One region of the Comamonas sp. HJ-2 genome, then DNA from elsewhere that is predicted to be linked to it. Evidence: predicted binding sites of a transcription regulator. Region 1 holds the regulator's gene; each other region holds the start of a gene.
What was found. Region 1 encodes sigma-54, which starts transcription at its own class of promoters, with help from an activator protein. Its sites were predicted from a motif close to TGGCANGNAANCTGCTTT; they were not measured.
Positions count from the first base shown of each region.

Region 2: the regulator sigma-54 is predicted to act here: its motif matches at 3,352-3,369, upstream of ACWGXF_RS03140 (CmpA/NrtA family ABC transporter substrate-binding protein).
Region 3: the regulator sigma-54 is predicted to act here: its motif matches at 4,246-4,263, upstream of ACWGXF_RS11640 (flavin monoamine oxidase family protein).

Region 1 is NZ_JBSIFD010000022.1:11,863-18,849, reverse strand. It holds gene ACWGXF_RS17800 (tRNA-binding protein) at 1-329, shown strand, start outside; gene ACWGXF_RS17795 (DUF711 family protein) at 387-1,619, shown strand; gene ACWGXF_RS17790 (aspartyl/asparaginyl beta-hydroxylase domain-containing protein) at 1,755-2,675, shown strand; gene ACWGXF_RS17785 (RNA polymerase factor sigma-54) at 2,865-4,466, opposite strand; gene lptB (LPS export ABC transporter ATP-binding protein) at 4,612-5,394, opposite strand; gene lptA (lipopolysaccharide transport periplasmic protein LptA) at 5,391-6,047, opposite strand; gene ACWGXF_RS17770 (thiol:disulfide interchange protein DsbA/DsbL) at 6,178-6,828, opposite strand.
Region 2 is NZ_JBSIFD010000002.1:352,364-359,350, forward strand. It holds gene ACWGXF_RS03130 (ABC transporter ATP-binding protein) at 1-792, opposite strand, end outside; gene ntrB (nitrate ABC transporter permease) at 902-1,894, opposite strand; gene ACWGXF_RS03140 (CmpA/NrtA family ABC transporter substrate-binding protein) at 1,921-3,195, opposite strand; gene ACWGXF_RS03145 (nitrate- and nitrite sensing domain-containing protein) at 3,455-4,729, opposite strand; gene ACWGXF_RS03150 (ribosomal maturation YjgA family protein) at 4,788-5,213, opposite strand; gene ACWGXF_RS03155 (Bug family tripartite tricarboxylate transporter substrate binding protein) at 5,227-6,255, opposite strand; gene ACWGXF_RS03160 (Hsp70 family protein) at 6,451-6,987, opposite strand, start outside.
Region 3 is NZ_JBSIFD010000012.1:109,025-116,011, reverse strand. It holds gene ACWGXF_RS11655 (MFS transporter) at 1-1,411, shown strand, start outside; gene ACWGXF_RS11650 (RidA family protein) at 1,495-2,043, opposite strand; gene ACWGXF_RS11645 (c-type cytochrome) at 2,062-2,559, opposite strand; gene ACWGXF_RS11640 (flavin monoamine oxidase family protein) at 2,590-4,185, opposite strand; gene ACWGXF_RS11635 (sensor domain-containing diguanylate cyclase) at 4,491-6,050, opposite strand; gene ACWGXF_RS11630 (molybdopterin-containing oxidoreductase family protein) at 6,246-6,987, opposite strand, start outside.

The sequences.
Region 1 (6,987 bases):
TCAGCTGGAACGACTTTATGAAGGTGGAGCTGCGCGTGGGCCGCGTGCTGCAGGCCGAGGTATTTGCCGAGGCCCGCAAACCCGCCTACAAGCTGCTGGTGGACCTGGGTCCCGAGCTGGGCCAGCGCAAGTCCAGCGCGCAGATCACGGCACACTACCGGCCCGAGGAGCTGATAGGACGGCTGGTGGTGGCCGTGGTCAACTTTCCGAAGAAGCAGATTGGTCCCTTGATGAGCGAATGTCTTGTGACCGGTTTTCACGATGCCACGGGAGCTGTGGCCCTGTGCGTGCCCGACAAGCAGGTGCCGCTGGGCACGCGCCTGCTGTGATCGGCGTATTCAGAGGCAAAATGGCCGCCAGCCATTCTCCCGCCTACGGATACTGCTATGAATATCAGCTTCAACCCGCTGGTGCGCGTGCGCACCGTCACCGCCTTTGTCAACCTGAGCGCCGATGAGGCACAGTGGCAGGCCGGCCTGACCCAGGCCAAGCAGCAATGCGATGCCGTGGCCGATGCCATCGAGGCCCAGGGCTATCAGGTGCAGTCCATCCGCATTGTGAGTAACCCGTACGGAGAATACCTGGACGTCAGCGGCATAGACAGCGCCCTTGCCGGCCTGCAGCGCATTGCCGAAACGCTCAAGGCCATCAACACCGGCAAACGCCGCATCCGCTTTGCCGTGGGCGAGGCGCGCAATGCGCAGGAAGTGGCCCTGCTGCCGCAGCTGATTGCCGCCTATGGCGACCTGTGCAACGCCTGCGTGAATATCGATCTGGATGAACATGGCTTTCTGCAGACCGGCTTGCTGGCCAGCAGCGTGCAGGCAATTCAGCAGATCGCGTGCACCACGCCGCGCGGCGAAGGCAATTTCAACTTCACGGTCAACTTCAACTGCGCGCCCGGCATTCCCTATTTCCCGGCCAGCTACCACCGCGGCCAGCACCACGGCGCCCTGGTGCTGGGTCTGGAAACGCCAGACCTCATGGTGGCGGAACTGCAGAAGCTGCAGCAGCAGCGCCTGCAGCTCGATCACGCGGCGTGGTTCAGGCTCGCATTCGAGCGCCTGAGCCAGGCCCTGAACGAGCATGCCACTGCCATCCAGCGCTGTGCCGACGGCGTGAAACTGGCCGAGGGCTGGCATATCGCGGGCATGGACACCTCGGCCGCGCCGTCCAAATCCTGCGCCTCCATGGTCGATGTCTACCAACTGCTGGGCGTGCCCTGTTTCGGCGCCAGCGGCACGGTGGAAGCCTCGGCCCTGCTGACCCGCGTCTTCAAATCGGTCAACGGCGTGACACAGATCGGTTTCAGCGGCCTGATGCTGGCCGTGACCGAGGACCAAGGCCTGGCCCAGGCCAGTCTGAATGACGAGTTCGATATCCGCGCCCTGCTGACCTACAGCAGCGTCTGCGGCATCGGCCTCGATACCGTGCCGGTGCCGGGCGACAGCAGCGCCGAGCAGATCGCCGCCGTCATGCGCGATACAGGCACCATGGCGTTTCGCCTCAACAAGCCGCTGACGGTGCGCCTGTTCCCCGTACCGGGCCTCAAAGCCGGCGACAGAACAGCCTTCGAGAGCGCCGACCTTTGCAACTGCGCCGTGCTGGCCCTGCCTTGAGTATCTGATCCCGACCGGCTGCTGCGCTTGGCCGTCAAGCGCCGGCAGCTATTGCTTTTGATATTCCCCTACCCCGGTTCTGTTTGACCTGCCCCCATGGTGGCCGCCGGGGTGCCCCCGGTAAAATTGGTCCTTATGGCAAAAATTATCGTTCTGGCACTGGTGCTGCTCTTCTTTGGCTGCGGGCTGTACATGCATCTGCGCGGCAAGGTGCGCCACAAGGTGGTCAAGCAATTGTTTGACCACTCCACGTTCACAGCGCCGTTCAACGTCTTCATGCTGATGTTCAGCAAGGTGCCGCGCACGCCCTATCTGCCCACCAGCACCTTCCCCGAGCTGGCGCCGCTGCAGGCCAACTGGCGCGAGATCCGCGAGGAAGCCGTCAATCTGCAAAAGAACATGCAGATCAAGGCCGCAGCCAACAACGACGACGCAGGCTTCAACTCCTTCTTCAAGACCGGCTGGAAGCGCTTCTACCTCAAGTGGTACGGCGACGCCCACCCTTCGGCCATGGAGTTGTGCCCCAAGACCACGGCCCTGGTGAAATCGATTCCCAGCGTCAAGGCCGCCATGTTTGCCGAGCTGCCGCCCGGCGCCAAGCTCAATCTGCACCGCGACCCCTATGCGGGCTCGCTGCGCTATCACCTGGCCGTGCTGGCGCCCAACGACGACCGCTGCATGATCGAGGTCGACGGCCAGCCCTATAGCTGGCGCGAAGGCGAAGGCGTGATCTTCGACGAGACCTTTATGCACTGGGCCGAGAACCGCTCGGAAGGCAATCGCATCGTGCTGTTCTGCGATGTGGAGCGCCCCATGACCAATGGCTTTGCCCAGTGGCTCAATCACTGGCTGGGCAAGAACGTGGTGGCCGCCGCCAGCTCGCCCAACAACGAGGGCGATCCGCGCGGCATGATCAGCAAGCTGTTCAAGATCTCGTTCTATGCGGGCAAGTACCGCCGTGCCTTCCGCGACTGGAATCCGACCTTCTACAAGATCCTCAAGTTCGGCCTGATGATCGGCGTGCTGGTCTGGTTTATCTGGTGGTTGGTTTCTTGATAACCCCCTGAGGCGCTACGCGCCTTCCCCTGGCCGGGCGCCCCCAAGGGGGACGGCAGCATCGCCGCAAGGGCGGCTCTTGCTCGCTGCCCCTTGCTTGAGGAATGCCTTATCAAGGCTCCCGCCCTAAATACAGAACAAGAAAGCCGCTGTGCGATGCATCAGCGGCTTTCTTGTTTCTGCGGTGCCCTACAGCGCCTTGCGCAGCGTGGTCGTCGGTATCTTGAGCTGCTCGCGGTATTTGGCGACGGTGCGGCGCGCGCACTCGATGCCCTGCTCCTTGAGCATATCGGCCAGCTTGGCGTCCGACAGCGGCTTTCTGGCATCTTCGGCATCGACAAACTGCTTGATCAGCGCACGCACGGCCGTGCTGGAAGCACTGCCGCCGGTTTCCGTGCCCAGGCCCGAACCGAAGAAATACTTGAGCTCGAAGGTACCCTGGGGCGTGGCCATGTACTTGGCCGTGGTCACGCGGCTGATGGTGGACTCGTGCAGGCCCAGGGTGTCGGCGATATCGCGCAGCACCAGCGGGCGCATGGCCAGCTCGCCATGCACAAAGAAGTTCTTCTGCCGCTCCACGATGGCTTCGGAAACACGCAAGATGGTGTCGAAGCGCTGCTGGATGTTCTTGATGAACCAGCGCGCCTCCTGCAGTTGCTGCTGCAGCGCCGCATGGCCGTCGCTGTTCTTGTGGCGGCGCAGCACGCTGGCATAGATGTCGTGCACGCGCAGACGCGGCATGACCTCGGGGTTGAGCTGCACGGAGAAGTCCACCCGGCCCGAGCCGGACCGCACCGGGCGCACGATGACATCGGGCACCACGATATGGCGTTCCACGTCGACAAAGCGGCGCCCCGGACGCGGCTCCAGCCTGGCGATCAGGGCCATGGCTTCGCGCAGTTGCTCCTCTCGCGCACCGCACAGGCTGGTGAGCTTGCGCAGATCGCGCCGCGCCAGCAGGTCCATGGGCTGGGCACAGATGGCCTGCGCCAGCAGCAGCCGGCTCATATGCGCCTCGGTCGTGCCCTCGTCCTCGGCCGTGCGGATCAGATCGCGCAGCTGCAGCTGCAGGCACTCGGCCAGATCGCGCGCGCCCACACCCACGGGCTCCAGGCTTTGCAGCAGCTTCAGCGCAATGGCAAAGTGCTGCTCCAGCTCCTCGCGCTCCTCCAAGTCGTCGCCAGCCAGGCTCTGCGCCAACTCCTGCAGGGAATCCTCGAGATAGCCGTCGTCGCTGAGCGACTCGATGAGAAAGCGCAGTGCAGCCATGTCCGCCGCACCAAGATGCAGGCTCAGCGCCTGACGGTGCAGAAAGTCGGTCAGGCTCTGGTGCTCGCGCGCCAGATCGATGGCATCGGTTTCGTCATCGCCGTCGCGGTTGCGCGTGGAGCTGCTGGCCGAGGGCGTATCCCACTCGCTGCTGGATTCGCCGCCCCATTCCCCGTCCTGGCCGTCCATGCCGTCGGCCTCCCAGTTCAGCGTTTCCGGGGTTTCGGGGTTTGATGTCTCCGCTACCGTTTCAGTAGCTTGTTGCGCTTGCGATGCATCTCTTTCAGCATGAATACCATCTGAAGTGCTGTATTCACTGGCGCTAGCAGCTACATCTACAGGAGCATCCCCCGCAGTTTCTGCCTCATCGCCCGCACGTTCCAGAAAAGGGTTGTCGACCAGCATCTGCTCGACTTCCTGCGCCAGCTCCAGGGTGGAGAGCTGCAGCAGCTGAATGGATTGCTGCAGCTGCGGCGTAAGCGATAAATGCTGCGAAACGCGTAGCGAGAGACCTGGCTTCATCGAGGCGCGGCTCCCAGACAATCATCGCAAACGCGCGCAGTGCTATGGACTTGCCGCCGGGCCGCCCCAGGGCAAACCCCGGCGCAGCCGGTCAGGGCCCCTTCCGGGGACAGCGACCACACAAAGTGAGGGAGCGTGGGGGTCATCACATTCTGAAATGTTCGCCCAGATAGACGCGGCGCACATCGGCGTTCTCCACGATCTCCTCGGGCGTGCCTTCGGCCAGCACATGGCCGTCGCTGATGATGAAGGCGTGGTCGCAGATGCCGAGCGTCTCGCGCACATTGTGGTCGGTGATCAGCACGCCGATGCCGCGCTCCTTGAGGAAGCCGATGATGCGCTGGATCTCGATCACCGCGATCGGGTCGATGCCGGCAAACGGCTCGTCAAGCAGAATGAAGCGCGGTTGCGTGGCCAGGGCGCGGGCAATTTCCACGCGACGGCGCTCACCGCCGGACAGCGCCAGCGCCGGCGACTGGCGCAGATGCTCCACGCGCAGCTCCTGCAGCAGGCCCGTGAGGCGCTTTTCGATCTCGTCGCGCGTCAGCGTCTTGCCCTGCTCGTCCTTTTGCAGCTCCAGCACGGCGCGCACATTGTCTTCCACGCTGAGCTTGCGAAAGATGGAGGCTTCCTGAGGCAGATAGGACAGGCCCAGGCGCGAACGCTGGTGAATCGGCATGCCGCCCACCGGCTGGCCGTCGATGAAGATCTCGCCGCCGTCGCTGCGCACCAGGCCCACGATCATGTAGAACGATGTGGTCTTGCCTGCACCGTTGGGGCCGAGCAAACCGACCACCTCGCCTTTTTGCACGGACAGGGACACATCCTTGACCACCTTGCGGCTGCCGTAGGACTTGGCCAGATGCTTGGCCTCCAGGCGGCTGTCGGACTCGCCGCTGCGGCTGCTGGAGAAAGTCGGCTCGCTCATTTCTTCTCGTCGGCTTTCTCACCGCCCAGCGTCATGCTCTGGCGCAGCTGCGTGGCAGGTGTTGCAGGCTTGGGCTGTGCTCCCGGCGTGCCGTCCTTGGGCGCCATGATGGCGCGCACACGGCCACCCTGTCCCACGGAGGAGCTCGGCAGGCCGCCGCTGGTCTTCTGGCCATCGACGGTATAGACGTCGGTGATGTTGTTGTAGACGATGATGGAGCCCGTGACCTGATCGCTGAGCTGACCGCCACGGTAGCGGCGCATCTCGCCACGACGGATGAACTTGACGATATCGGCCTTGCCGTCGTACTCGATGACTTCGCCTTCGCCCTCGATGAACTCCTCGGGCTGACCGGCCACGGTATCGCGCTTCTGACGGAAGAACGCTCGCTTGCCGGCCTCGGCCTTGATCACACCGTACTGATAGCCCTCGGCGTCCTGCCGCACATCGAGCTGAGCACCGCGCAGCACGATGGAGCCCTTGGTCATCACCACATTGCCAGTAAAGACACTGGTCTGCTGCAGCTCGTCATGACGCAACGCATCCGCCTCGATATTCATGGGCTTGGCGCTGTCGGCTTTTTCGGCATGGACAATGCCGGTCGCTGCTGCCAGGGCGCAGGCCAGCGCAAGAGGTAGGAGTGTTTTTTTCATGGAAGGCACGTTTCTTGCATCCATTGTAGTCATTCCCTTTTTGCAACTTGCGTAAAAAACACCCACAAAAAAGCCCGCACGGCGGCGGGCTTGTTGGGCGTCAAACGTCACTGACGTCTGCTGGCTGATCTCAGGCCTTGCGACTGGAGGCGACCAGCGCATTGACCACGCGCAGCACATTGTCCATATTGCCGGCCTTGGTGCCGTCCGTGTAGTAGCGGCCGGCCACACCCATGGCGGGCACGCCTTCCACGTCATATTCGTTTTGCAGCTGAGCGGCCTTGCGCGCCTGATTGGCCACGGTGAAGGAGTTGTAGACCTCCTTGAACTTGGCCAGATCCACGCCCTGCTTGCCGACCCAGTCAAAGATGGCGTCGTCGGTCTTGAGCAGATTGCGATCCACGTGGATGGTGCGGAACACCTTGGCGTGCAGCTGGGGCAGCAGGTTCATGCCCTCCAGAGCGTAGTACAGCTTTTGCTGAGGCACGAAAGAGGCATTGAAGGCCACGGGCACGCGGCGCACCGCCACATCGGCAGGCTGGCTCTTTGCCCAGGCTTCGAACTGGGGCTCGAAGGCATTGCAATGCGGGCAGCTGTACCAGAAGAACTCGACCACCTCGACCTTGCCGGCCGGCGCGCTCACGCTGGCGGGCTTGCCCAGCTTGATGTAGTCCTTGCCTTCCTTGGGCGCAGCGCCCTGGGCCCAGCTGGAGGAGGCACCCAGACTCAGGGCACCGGCAGCAGCTGCCGAGGCAGCCAGAGAGAATTCGCGACGTTTCATCTAAACAAACTCCTGTATCAGGTCTGCAGTATCAGAGCCAACAGGCCCAAAAAAGTTCAGCTTTGTCAAAACTACCAATGGCACAAGCCAGAGGCCTCAAGCAAGGGCCGCCCCGCAGCTACGCTGCAGTCCCCGGCGCGCAGCGCCTCAGGGGTCTTG
Region 2 (6,987 bases), on a different contig from region 1:
GCCCTGGCGCGTGTAGAGAAAGTCGATCACCGCCTTGCGATAGCTTTGATACTGGGCATCCTCGGCCAGTTCCACCCGGCTGCGCGGGCGTGGCAGCGCCACATGCAGCACCTCGCCAATCGTGGCAGCGGGACCGTTGGTCATCATCACGATCTTGTCGGACAGCAGTACGGCCTCATCCACATCGTGCGTGACCATGACCACGGTGCTCTGGGTGCGTGCCACGATCTCCAGCAACTCGTCCTGCAGCTTGGCACGCGTCAGGGCGTCGAGAGCGCCGAAGGGCTCGTCCATGAGCAGCACCTGGGGCTCCATGGACAGGGCACGCGCAATGCCCACGCGCTGCTTCATGCCGCCCGAAATTTCGCCGGGGCGTTTTTGCGCCGCATGGCTGAGGCCCACCATGGCCAGCGCCGCATCGGTGCGCTGCGCCAGCTGTGCCTTGCTTTCGCGCTTGCCGAAGACACGCTCCACGGCCAGGTGCACATTGCCCCAGCAGCTCAGCCAGGGCAGCAGCGAATGGTTCTGGAAGACCACCGCACGCTCGGGCCCAGGGCCCTTGATTTCCTTGTTGGCGCACAGCAGTGCACCGCCCGTGGGAATGGTCAGGCCGGCAATCAGATTGAGCAGCGTCGACTTGCCGCAGCCCGAATGCCCGATGAGACTGACGAACTCGCCCTTGGCAATGTTCAGATTGATGTCGCGCAGCGCGGGAAACAGTCCCTTGGCGGTCTTGAAGGTCTGCGCCACCCCGTGGATCTCGATGTACTTGGTGCTGAGAGATGTATGCATGAGGTACTCCTTGCTTTTTTCCGAGGCCACCGTGGCGCCGGCTTTGCCGGGCCACCGGTGGTGCCCCCTTGAGGGGGTGACGCGCCCGAGGGCGCGGCTCAGGGGTGGGTTAAGTCTTGACCTCTTCAAACGTAAAGGCCGAAGCCAGCTTGACCAGGGCCCACTCCAGCACCAGGCCCACGATGCCGATCACGAAGATGGCGATGATGATGTTCTTGACGTTGAGGTTGTTCCACTCGTCCCAGACCCAGAAACCTATGCCCACGCCGCCCGTCAGCATCTCGGCGGCCACGATCACCAGCCAGGCCGTCCCCACGGCCAGGCGCACGCCGGTCAGCATATAGGGCAGCACGGCAGGAAACAGAATGGTGGTGGCGATCTTCCACTCCGACAGATTGAGCACGCGCGCCACATTCATATAGTCCTGGGGCACACGCTGCACGCCCACGGCGGTGTTGATGACCATGGGCCAGATCGAGCAGATGAAGATGGTCCAGATGGCTGCCGGATTGGCGCCCTTGAACACCAGCAGGCCGATCGGCAGCCAGGCCAGCGGCGAGACCGGGCGCAGCAGGCTGATCAAGGGATTGAACATGCGCGACAGAAAGCCGAAGCGCCCGATCACGAAGCCCAAAGGAATGCCGACCAGTGCCGCCAGACCGAAGCCCAGGGCCACACGCTGCAGCGAGGACAGCACATTCCAGCCCACGCCCTGGTCGTTGGGCCCGTTGCGGTAGAAGGGATCGCTGAACACCTGCAGGGCCTGCTCCCAGGTCTCGGCCGGGGTCGGAATGCTCTTGCCTGTGCTACTCGATACCAGCGACCACAGGCCGACCAGCAGCGCCAGCCCCAGCAGCGGAGGCAGGACCTGAGCAAATAGCTGTTCAGCCCATTGGCGCAAGCGGCTTGGCGCCACCGCAACCGGAGCCGTGACTATCGCTTTGGGTTTGATATCTTTTTCCACTTCAGCCTTTACAAGTTCTGTGCCAGCAGCTATCTCTTTTGAAGTTTCGAGCAGCGCATCATTGGCCGCCTGGGCTGCCAGTTGCGGATCGTGCGGGGGATCGAGTTCGAGCGGTGAGTGAAGTACGGCACTGACCATGATGGTTCTCCGTTAAGGTGGCGGCCTCAGGCGGCCTTGATCTTGAAGCTGTCGGCGTACTGGGCAGGGTTCTTGCCGTCCCAGACCACGCCGTCGATCAGCTTGCTGGTGCGCAGCACATCCTTGGGCACGCTGACCTTGAGCTGGCTTGCCGCCTGCTGGTAGAGGTCGATGCGGTTGATCTGCCTGGCCACGGCCAGATAGTCGGGATGGGCCTTGAGCAGACCCCAGCGCTTGTGCTGGGTGAGGAACCACATGCCGTCCGACAGATAGGGAAAGTTCACGGCCCCGTCGTTGAAGAACTTCATGTGGTTGGGGTCGTCCCAGGTCTTGCCCAGGCCGTTCTGGTAGCGGCCCAGAATGCGCTGGTTGATGGCGTCCACGCTGGTGTTGATGTACGACTTCTGGGCCACGGTCTCGGCCATCTTCGTCTTGTTCTGCAGGCTGGCATCGATCCAGCGGCTGGCCTCGAGAATCGCCATCATCACGGCGCGGCAGGTGTTTGGATTCTTCTGCGCAAACTCGCCCGTGGTGCCCAGCACCTTCTCGGGGTGATCCTTCCAGATGTCCTGCGTGGTGTTGGCCGTAATACCGATGCCATCCATGATGGCGCGATGGTTCCAGGGTTCGCCCACGCAGAAACCATCCATATTGCCCACGCGCATATTGGCCACCATCTGGGGCGGCGGCACGGTGATCAGCTTGGCCTCGGATAACGGATTGATGCCCGCAGCCGCCAGCCAGTAATGCATCCACATGGCGTGGGTACCGGTGGGGAAGGTACCGGCAAACGTGTATTCGCGCTTTTCCCTGGCCATGACCTTCGCCAGACTGGCTCCGTCGACCGCCCCCTTGTCGGCCAGGGCCTTGGACAGCGTGATCGCCTGGCCGTTGTTGTTCAGCCCCATGAGCACGGCCATGTCCTTCTTGGGGCCGCCCACGCCCAGATGCAGGCCGTAGACCAGGCCGTAGAGCACATGGGCGAAGTCCAGCTCGCCGTTGACCAGCTTGTCGCGCACGCCGGCCCAGCTCGCTTCCTTGCTGGGGACGATCTTCACACCGTATTTCTGATCGAAGCCCAGCACCGAGGCCATGACCACGCTGGCGCAATCGGTCAGCGGGATAAAGCCGATCCTGACCTCTTTCTTCTCCGGCGCGTCGGAGCCTGCGGCCCAGGCGCCATGGTGGCCCAGCGTGCCATAGAGGGCTGCGGCACCGGCCACGCGCAGAAACTCGCGCCGCCCACCGGCAGATACAGGCTCGGGCGCAGGAACAGTAGACGAAGGAAGGCGCTGGCTCATGAGAAAACTCCATCAAGAATCGTGGTGAAGGCGATCCGGAAAACAAAAAGGCGCCCTTCCCTCCTCGGGTGTGAGGAGAAAAGGACGCCGTTGTCCCAGGTCACTCGTAATAACGCTTTAAGCGCGACCGCCTTTGGTCTGCTTGACATCAACAGTCATGCACAAACCATGCCAGTCCCCGATCAGAGGCGGAGCAGGCTTTGCGCTTCCGGTTTTGGCCCATATTTGGTGCAGCGCAACAAACACCGCGAGGCCAAGGCTATGAATTGGTGCTGCCAGGCAGCAGGTCCACCGTGGCCAGAATCGCCTCGGCCACATCCAGCATGCGCCGGTTCTGGTTCATGGCCGTCTGGCGGATCAGCTTGTAGGCATCGCCCTCGCCGAGCTGGCGGTAGTTCATCAGCACGCCCTTGGCCCGCTCTATGGTTTTGCGCTCCTTGAGCGTGGCGCGCGCCTTGTCGATCTCGGTCTGCATGTCCTGCAGGCGCATGGACTGCTCCTGCACCAGCAAGACAATGCTTTTCTCGAGCTGCAACCCATACGCCCCCTCCGCAGGCAAGGAGGCGGCTGGCTGCGTGGCCCCCAGAAAGGCCGCAGCCGCTTCGGCACGAGTCCCAGGCTGCGGCTGCATCTCCAGCAGCGCCTTTTGCTGACTCAGCGCGGCACCTGCCTGCTCCAGCTTGCGCAGACATTGGGCCTGCAGTTCCTCGGCCAGGAATGCCTCAATCTGGTGCATGGCATCGAGCCGGCTGGAACAGGCTTCGAACCATGGCGAGCTCAAGCTGCAGTCCAGCAGCACGCCGTCCCCCGCCGTGCAGCCCATTCGACGCAGCCGCTCGATCACCGTCATATCGGGGCAGGCCCCGCATTGCTGCTGCCAGCGCTCCATCCCCGAGGGACTGGCGAAGTCTGCAAACACCTGAAAGCAGCGCTCCTGCGATTCGATCAGATGCAGCCAATGGCGCTGACGCTCTGTCCTGCCTGCCCCTGCGGTAAACGCCGCGACCCCTGTGGCGCGCTCCTGGCCCGCCAGCTCCTTGCCCTGCATGAAATGAAACAGCGCCACCAGCAATTTCGCGATATCGGGATCGCAAGCGCTGTCCGCCGCCTCGAACACCACGGTCAGGCAGGCCGCAATCATGCGGATCAGCGCCTGCGTGCAATCCTCGGCACTCAGCTGCAGAGCATCGCGCCGGCGGCGCAGCAGCGGCAGGGCTTCAAAGCCTTGCAGCGCATTGGCGATCGCGTTGAACAGGCGAGCGCCATGCGCACCCGGCGCCCGCGCGCCCAGCTCTTCAAGCGCAAGGCAGACCCGCTCCATGACCCGGTCCACATGCCGGCCATGATCGAGCAGGCTCTGCTGCGCCTGTGCTCCACCGCTGACCAGAAAGATATTCGAGAGACCGCGCTCTTTCTGCAGCGCATGGACGAGCTCGGACATGCTCGCCACCAGGCTGCTGGCGCGGCTGATCTGCTCCAGCTCGGCAATCTCGCTTTGCCTTGCAGCCACCAGATAGTGCAGAGGCGTTTTCATGGGGGTAGTGCTTGTCGTCATGTTGATTCCATGGACGACGAGCACGATTCATGCCATCTCAGGCAAGGCGACGCTGCCGCCTCTCCCAAAGCCGGTCCACCATGGCGCCCACACCGATGCCCACGACATAGGCCAGCAGATCCAGGGGATCGAAGCCATTGCCCAGCACCAGATAGGCCAGCTTGTTGGCGCGCAGGGCCTGCATCCAGGGGGCCTGATAGAGCTGCAGGAACTCGATGGCAAAGGCGATGGCCAGGGAACAGCCCATGAGCTTGCCGCGCGTGATGGCCGGCCTCAGCCAGGCCACGCACAGCAGCACCACCCAGGCCCAGAGCGCATCGCCCGGATAGTTGCCCAGCCAGGCGGGAAAGGGCATGTAGCCCCGGCGCGAGGCCAGCCCGATGGCAATGACCGCCGCAATGAGCAGGGTCAAGCCCGCCCGTGAGCGACGAAAGGGCCCGGCAGCGGCCAGATGTATCAGCAAGCTGTCGTCCCCTTTAGTCGATATGCGCGCCGGAGTCCTTGACCACCTGCTTCCAGTACGCCAGCTCGGCCGGCAGCATGGCCTTGAAGCTTTGCGGCGTGGACTCCACGCGCTCGGCGCCCAGAGTCTTGAGGCGCTCTGCCATCTCGGGCCTGGCCAGCACGGTCTTGACGGCCTGATGGAGCTTGTCCACCACCGGCTGCGGCGTACCGGCCGGTGCAAACAAGCCGTACCAGCTGGTCACGGCCAGGCCCTTGCCCAGCACGGGGATCTCGGGCGCCAGCGATGTGGGCCTGTCGGAGGCCACGCCCAGCACGCGCAGCTTGCCGCTGCTGACAAAAGGCATCACGCCGGGAAAGCTGCCAAAGGTCACCGGCAACTGGCCGGCCACCACATCGGTGGCGGCTGCCGACGCTCCCTTGTAAGGCACATGCAGCAGACTCACGTTCTTCTGCTTTTTCAGCATCTCGCCCAGCAGATGGTTGAGCGTGCCGTTGCCGGCAGAAGCGTATTCCACCTTGCCCGGATGCGCCTTGGCATAGGCCACCAGCTCGTCCAGATTCCTGGCGGGGAAGTTCGGATTCACCACCAGCAGATAAGGCGCGACGGCCAGCTGCATCACGGGAGTGAAATCCTTGATGGGATCGAACGGCACCCTGGAATACAGTGCCGGATTGATGGTGTAGGCGCTTTGCGCCGTCACGAGAAAGGTGTAGCCGTCGGCCGCGCTGCGCGCCACCTGCCCGGTGCCCAGATTGCCGTTGGCGCCGGCACGGTTTTCCACGATGACGGGCTGGCCCAGCGAATTCTCCAGCCCCTGCGCCACGGCACGCGCAATCACATCGTTGGCACCTCCCGGTGCCTGGGGCACGACAAAGGTAATCGGCTTGGCAGGCCAGTTGCCGCCCTGCGCCAATGCTTGCGTCAGAGGAGCCACCATCACAGCAGCCGCCGCTGCCAACAGCAGCGAGCGGCGTTGGTTTGCAGAGATAAAAACAGCGTTTCGCGCCATCTCGGTGCGCGCAGCTTCTTCAAACTTCATGGCAATAACTTCCTGTGGTGGTGAACATGGATGCTGCCAGCCCTCCATGCCGGCCTGTCGCCCCATGCAACAGGCCATTCTTGCATCGCTCGCCGAGCGGCCTGAATAGCACTCACTGTTCGGCCATCGTCTTTGGCAGAGGCTGCCTCCTGCAAATGCCGTGACCAAAAGCCTGGCCGCAGCGGCACAGCCTCTTCACAGCAGCACCAGCCCCGGCGGCAGACTGTCGCCCAGACTGCGCCTGTGATCCTCTGCCTCCATCTGCACCACCTGCTCGACCATGGCCATCCAGCGCTCGGGAGCGCCGCTGCTGCGCATCTTCTCCAGCACCTGCGCCCTGACGGCATCAGGCAGATCGCGCGCGCGGTCGCCCGTCATGCGGGCCATCTGCACGGCGGCAAACATCGCGGTTTCGTTCTTGCGCCAGTCCTGGGCCAGCGTGGCGTTCAGGAACTCCAGCGCCGCGTCTGGCGGCATCACCAGATGGGCGTTGGCGGCCAGCGACTGGCGTGCCGCCAGGCGGCCTATGGCCCACCAGGTCTGCACGGTTTCATCCTCGTGCCTGAGGCGCTGCAGCATCCACTGCCCCATTTCCTGGCGGTACTGCCAGGGCACGGCCTCCATGGCCGCGAACAGGCGCAGCATGTCGTCATAGCTGCCATGGCTGGATTTGCCGCGCGTGTTCTGTTGCACGGCCTTCTGCATATGGCCGGCCACGTCTTCGAGCAGCTC
Region 3 (6,987 bases), on a different contig from region 1:
GGCCGGCGTGCTGTCCGACATCCTGGACCGCCGTCGTTTCCTCATCGGCGTGCAGGTGTTGCTGGGCGCCGTGAGCGGCACGCTGCTGGTGCTGGCCCAGACCAACACCCTCACGGTGGAATACCTGGTGGCCCTGACCTTTGTGGGCGGCATTGGCGCCGCCCTCATGGGTCCGACCTGGCAGTCCATCGTGCCCGAGCTGGTGCCGCGCAGCGAACTCAAGAGCGCCGTGGCCCTGAACTCCCTGGGCATCAACATCGCCCGTGCCATCGGCCCGGCCGCCGGCGGCCTGCTGCTGGCCAGCTTCGGCGCCGCGGCGGCCTACGGCCTTGATGTGCTGAGCTATGTGTTCGTGATCGCCGCCCTCATCTGGTGGAAGCGTCCCAAGGCCGAGGCCTCGGCGCTCAACGAGCAGTTCTTCGGCGCCTTCCGGGCCGGTGTGCGCTATGCCCGTGCCAGCCGCGAGCTGCATGTGGTGTTGCTGCGCGCCGCTGTGTTCTTCCTGTTCGCCAGCTCGGTCTGGGCCCTGCTGCCCCTGGTGGCGCGGCGCATGCTGGGCGGCACGGCCGGCTTTTATGGCGTGATGCTGGGCGCTGTGGGCGCCGGAGCCATCCTGGGCGCCGTGCTGCTGCCCAAGCTGCGCAAGCGTCTCGATACCGACGGTCTGGTGTTGCTGGCTTCTGTGGTTACGGCCTTGGTCATGGGCATGCTGACCCTTGCGCCGCCCCAGTGGGCTGCCGTGGCGCTGATGCTGGTGCTGGGCCTGGGCTGGATTGTTGCGCTGACCACGCTCAACGGCGTGGCCCAGGCGGTGCTGCCCAACTGGGTGCGCGGCCGGGGTCTTGCCATCTACCTGATGGTATTCAACGGTGCCATGGCCCTGGGCAGCCTGGGCTGGGGCCTGATTGCCGGCCAGTTGGGCCTGCCGGTCACGCTGCTGATCGGGGCCCTGGGTCTGGTGCTGGTGTCCCTGGTCTTTCACCGCGTCAAGCTGCCAGCAGGCGAGGCGGATCTGCAACCGTCCAACCACTGGCCCGAGCCCCTGCTGGCAGAACCCGTGGCTCACGATCGTGGCCCGGTCATGATTCAGATCGAATACCGCATTGCCCACGAAGATCTGACCGCCTTTTTCCAGGCCATGCAGCAAGTGGCCCAGGAGCGCCGTCGCGATGGGGCTTATGCCTGGGGCGTGGCCGAGCACACCGGCGAGCCAGGTCGGGTGATCGAGTGGTTTCTGGTCGAGTCCTGGGCCGAGCACTTGCGCCAGCATGGTCGCGTGTCCAAGGCCGACGCCGATCTGCAGGCCGCCGCTTTGCGTTACCACCAGGGGCCGGACAAGCCCGTGGTTCACCATTTTCTGGCCCTGGATGCGCGCAGCGCCCAGCAGGGATCTGGCTCCACCGCTCACTAAGCAGCGCATGAATCGGCATTCATCGCTGACGGTACAGGCGATGAATGCCACCCGATTTATTTTTCCAGGGGCTGGAGCGTCACTTACTTGACGGGCTTGGCGGCACGCACTGCCACGACCTCGATTTCCACATACCAGGCCGGGTTGGCCAGGGCTGCAATCTGGAAGGCCGAGCGTGCGGGCAGGTTGGGCTGGGCAGCCGTGCCAAAGAACTGGGTGTAGCCACGCATGAAGCCGGCAAAGTCCATCTTGTTGCCCTTGGCGGGATCGGCCACCAGGAAGACCTGCATCTTCACCACATCGCTCATGCCGAGATTCATGCTCTTGAGCTGCTCTTCCAGGCTCTTGAGGATGGCCACGGTCTGGCCCTCGGTATCTCCGCCGTAGGCCGTAGGATCAGTGGCGGGCTTGGATTTGTCCACCACGGGCGGCACCTTGCCCGAGAGGTAGACGGTGCGGGCATCGGTGGGGATTTCCACGGCTGCGGCGATGGGGAAGGTCGAGCCCGGTGTCTTGTAACGCAGGACATCGCCACCGCCGGAGGAGGTGGTGGCGGCGCAGCCGGTGAGCAGGACTGCAGCGCCCAGCAGGGCGGCTGTGGTAGCGGTCTTGAAGATGGATGGAACGTTCATGTGATCTCCTGAATGGGTTTATGGGGTGACGCGAAAGGGTTTGACGTCGGCGGCAGACAGCTTGTCCGGGTACTGATTGCCGAAGCTGCTGCGCACATAGTTCACGACGTCGGCAATCTGCTCGTCGGACAGCTTGCTGGCAAAGGACGGCATGCCGTGCAGGCCGTTCATGACGACCGAGGCCGGGTAGGCAGCGGCTGCCAGCTTGGGGTTGGAGGCCAGCGCTGGGTAGAAGCCGGCGCCCTTGGCGCCTTCGCCCTTGACCATGTGGCATCCCTGGCAGATGGCCTGGTACAGGGTCTCTCCGCCGCTCTGGCTGAAGCGTGGGCGGACTGCCGAGAAATTCTGCATCAGCGCCTGGGTGTCGGCGGGCGAGATGGAAAGAACGGCGGCAGACTGCAGTGTTTGCAGGTTTTTCACATCCTGGGTTTTCATGCCCTGTGATTGGGCCAGGACGGCGCCGGAGAGACCCAGGGCCAGGGCGAAAGCGGAGCAAAGACGGTGCAATGTGTGCATGGTGAAGTTCCTTGTTGCAGACATGGGCGATCAGAGGCTGGAGGCCTTGGCGTGCAGGCGCTGGATGGCGTCCAGCGAAGACAGCACGGCACCTTCCTGCCAGGCGGGGATGTACGAGACATGCTCGCCCGCGAGCACCAGGCGGCCGTCGATCTGGGCCAGATCCTTGTAGTGCTGCTCGCGCAGCGCATCTGTCCAGTTGCCGAAGCAGCCATTGATCCAGGGCATGCGATGCCAGGCTACTGACACACCGTTGAGGAACTCCTGCTTGTACTGCGGATGGATCTGCGCGCCGTACTCCAGCGCCAGACGAATGCGCTCGGCCGGCTTGAGCGAGGAGAAGCGGTAGCTGTTGGAGTTCTCGAAGGCATAGGCGCCCAGCAGCACGGCGGGGCCGTTGCCCATATAGCCGGTGGAGGGGTAGGAGATCTGCTGAATCGGCAGATCGGTGTAGCTGATACCGCCGTAGATGCGCTCGTCCTCTTCCCAGAAGCGGCGCTTGAACTCCAGACCGACCTTCATGGAGCTGCCGTAGGGTACGGCAGCAATCGCGTTCTGCATGGCGCTGCCGGCCTGCACTTCGATCTGGCTCAGGATGGACAGCGGAATCGTGCACACGCACCAGTCGGCGCGGGCCTGCAGCGTGGCGCCGGGCTTGAGGGCGTCCACATAGTCCACGGTCACGCCCTTGTCGTTCTGGGCGATCCTGGTGACCTTGGCGTTGTAGCGTATGGCCGAGCCCAGATCGCGCGCCATGGCCTGGGCCAGCATGTCCATGCCGCCTTCGGGCTGGAAGATGGCGCTGTGGAATTCGTAGATATTGCCCACGCCCATCTGGCGCCACAAATTGGATTCGAGCAGCTCGTGCAGGCCCATGGGCGTCGACGGTTTGGCCTGCGCCATCAGGCCGCCGCCGGGGTCGATGTCGTAGCCACGGAAATCGCTGACCGCATTGCTGGCGCGGTAGCGGTATTCCTTGTCCAGCACGCCCCAGGCCTTGAGGCTCTCCAGCAGGCGTTCCTTGTCTTCCCGGCTGACGCTCTGGTCCAGCGCGCCCTGATTGGTAGCCTTGGACAGCAGCTCGGCCACATGGCCGTAGACATCGGTCTGCACATGGCGAAAGCGCTGGGGCTTGCCGGCCAGGGCCTTGCTGTTGTGCAGATAGGCGTTGTAGTTGACCTGGTTGAAGGCTTCGAGCTTGATGCCGAAGCGCTTGTAGTAGTCCAGCATCGCATGGTGGTGGTAGGGCACGCGCCAGGGGCCGGGGTTGAAGTAGTTGCCCTTGGCAAAGCCCACTTTCTGACGTGTACCGTCGAGTTCGCTGAACTCATCGCCGCCGCGCAGCGTCCAGCAGCGACCGCCGGCGCGACTCTGGTATTCAAGCAACTGCACCTTGTAGCCGGCTGCGCGCAACTCGTGGGCTGCCACCATGCCTGCCAGGCCCGCGCCCAGCACCAGAACCGACGCGCCAGGTCTGGCGTTGCCGAGCTTGACCGGACCACTGTAATGCGACTCGGCGGCGTAGCCCAGTGAACTCATGGCTTGGTACATGGCACTGCCGCCCGCGACCTTTCCGATCATCGAGAGCAGTTGTCTGCGACTGACATGCTTGCTTGGCTCTGGCATCTGAAATTCCTTTGCTGTTGTGTATTCCGCTGTCCATCCGGGGTTGCGGGGCAAGGGTTTTCAGCAAGAGCTGTGCCAGGTCAGAGGGCTCAAGGCATTAATTCAATGAAATCAGTCACTTGTTATGAAATTCAGATCAATTTGCGCTCAATCCTTTTAACGCTTATGGTGCATGCTCACTAATTTGAAGCGTCAATGGCCAAATTGGTGCAACGGAGTCACACAATAAGCTGCAAAAAAAAGCGTATCGGCTGTGACAGCGGATACGCCTTGAGTGTGGGAGCGGAACTACGGTGCTGCCGGGCTCAGAGCTCGCTGGGAGGCTCGCAGGCCTCACTGACCATGACACGATTGCGTCCACCTCGCTTGGCTGCGTAGAGCATGGCATCGGCCTGCTGGAAGACGGCCTTGATATCGGGATCGCTGTCGGGCCAGTGGGCCACGCCTAGCGAGATGGTGATATGGCCCACTGGCGGTATCTCCATTTTCTCGACCAGCTGACGCATGCGCTCGGCGGCATGGGCGGCGGCCTCCAGCCCCGTGCCGGGCAGCAGCAGCAGAAACTCCTCGCCACCCACGCGGCAGGGCAGGTCATCGACACGCGAGACCTCGCGCATGGTGCGTGCGAGCTGTCTGAGCACCTCGTCACCTGTATCGTGGCCAAAACCGTCGTTGATATGCTTGAAGTGATCGATGTCGATGGCAATCACCGAGAACGGCAGCGCTTGCGTCTGAAAGGCGCTGATGGCTGCTTCCAGATGACGGCGATTGCCCAGCCCGGTCAACGGATCGGTGTTCACGTCCTCGCGCAGCTTGGTGATATTGCGTTGCAGCAGGCCCAGGCCCTTGAGCATGGCTTTCTTGAGTTCGTAGGACTCGAAGTACCAGGACTTGACGGCCTGGATGTTCTGTGCCGTCTCGGGCTTGTCCATATCGTGAGCGCCATTGGCGAGCTGGCGCAGCGGGCTGGCAATGCGGCGCGCGCTCCACCAGATGACCACCAGCATCAGCAGGGCGATGGGCAGGGTCTTGTAGAGCACGGAGCGCATCAGCTTGTTGAGCGGGGCCAGCGTGGCCGCCTTGGGGCGCTGGGCCACAATGCCCCAGCCCGAGGCATGGATGACGGCATAGCCGGCCAGCATTTCCACGCCCTTGCTGTTGACGACCGGCGCCGTACCCGACTCGCCTCGGATCACGGCGTTGATGACATCGTTGTTGATCACCTGATCGCCGATACGGTGGTTGTCGGGGTGATAGATGATGTGCTTGTTCTTGTCCACCACATAGACATAGGTGCCATCCTGGTAGAAGTGCGAGCCCAGCAGGGTGTCGAGGATGCTGTCTTCCTTGAGGTAGATGCTGCCGCCTACCGCTCCCAGGAATTCGCCCTGAGGGTCGAAAATGGGCTGCGAGACGAAGACGATGTAGTTGCCGGCCGTGGACATATAGGGCTGGCTGATGACGGGCCCGCGAGTGCTCAAGGTCTGTGTCACTCCGGCGCTTTGCAGTGTCTTGCCCTTGATCTGCAGGGTTTCGGGCGATGTCGCCAGCACATAGCCCGTAGGGTCGATGATGGTGACGGAGTTGAAGCTCTTGGTTTGCAGGCGCAGACGTGTGGCCTCCTTGGCCAGATAGTCCACGTCATCCATGTGCGCGCCCATCAGATTGGCGCTGTATTCCAGCTGCTGCAGGGCGGATTGCAGAAAATCATCCGTGCTCTGCGCCAGCTTGGTTGCATAGGCATGGTGACCTTCGAGCGTGTTGTCTATCAGCTGCTGGCGCTGCACCAGATAGCCAGCATAGAAGGTGTTGAGAAACGGGATCAGCGCGCTGCAGATGGTCAGGACCAGGATCAGTCGACGCAAATCAAGCCGGTTAGGCGCAAGCCGGCGGTGCCAGGGGAGAGATTTCTTCACAGATGATGTCGCGAGAGCAGGGCGGCTCTGCGCTGTACCTGTGTGCTCTGACAGGCTCAGACCCCGGCCGCATATTCATTGAGTGTCTGCATTATGGTTGCTCGCGCCGTGGCCCTGCTCATGGTCAACCACAATGCAGCCGCGTCAGGCTGACAACTCCTTGAACTTTTCCACCTGTACCGCGCAGTCGTAGAAGCAGGGCGCCCGGCCAATATCGGTGAGCTGCTGATGCGTCAGCTCGTTCACATTCGTGCCGTTGGCTCCCTGCTTGCGCCACCAGATGCCCAGGCCCACCACCACGCCGGTGCGAGCGCGGCCGTTGACGGCGGCGTGGCAGACATGCTCGCCGCGCTGGTTGAAGACGCGTAACCGGTCACCGTCGGCAATGCCGCGCGCAGCTGCGTCATCGGGGTGCATCTCCAGCAGTGGACGCTCTTCCATGCGGGCCAGACTGGCCACATTGGCAAAGCTGCTGTTGAGGAAGTTGCGTGCGGGTGGCGAGATCATGGCCAGCGGGTAGGCGGTCGTGGGGGGCTCGTAATTGGGCAGATAGTCGGGCAGGGTGTTGATGCCCAGCCGCGCCAGGGCGGGGTTGTCGAATTCGCATTTGCCCGAAGGCGTGGCAAAGCCACCTTCGGCAAACGGCGCATCGGGCAGCGGGATATGGGCAAAGCCCTGTTGCAGAAGATCGTCGAAATCAATGGCTGTCTGTGCTAGCGCTGCGCGGCACAGCGCTTCGTCGGAATCAGAGAAGCAGGCTGCGGCAAAAGCGGGGTCCAGCCTGGCCATATGCATGGCCAGATCGCGAAAGATCTGCGCGTTGCTGCGCGCCTGGCCTTGGGGCTCGATCGCGGGGCGATTCAACAGCACATCGGTATGGCCGTAG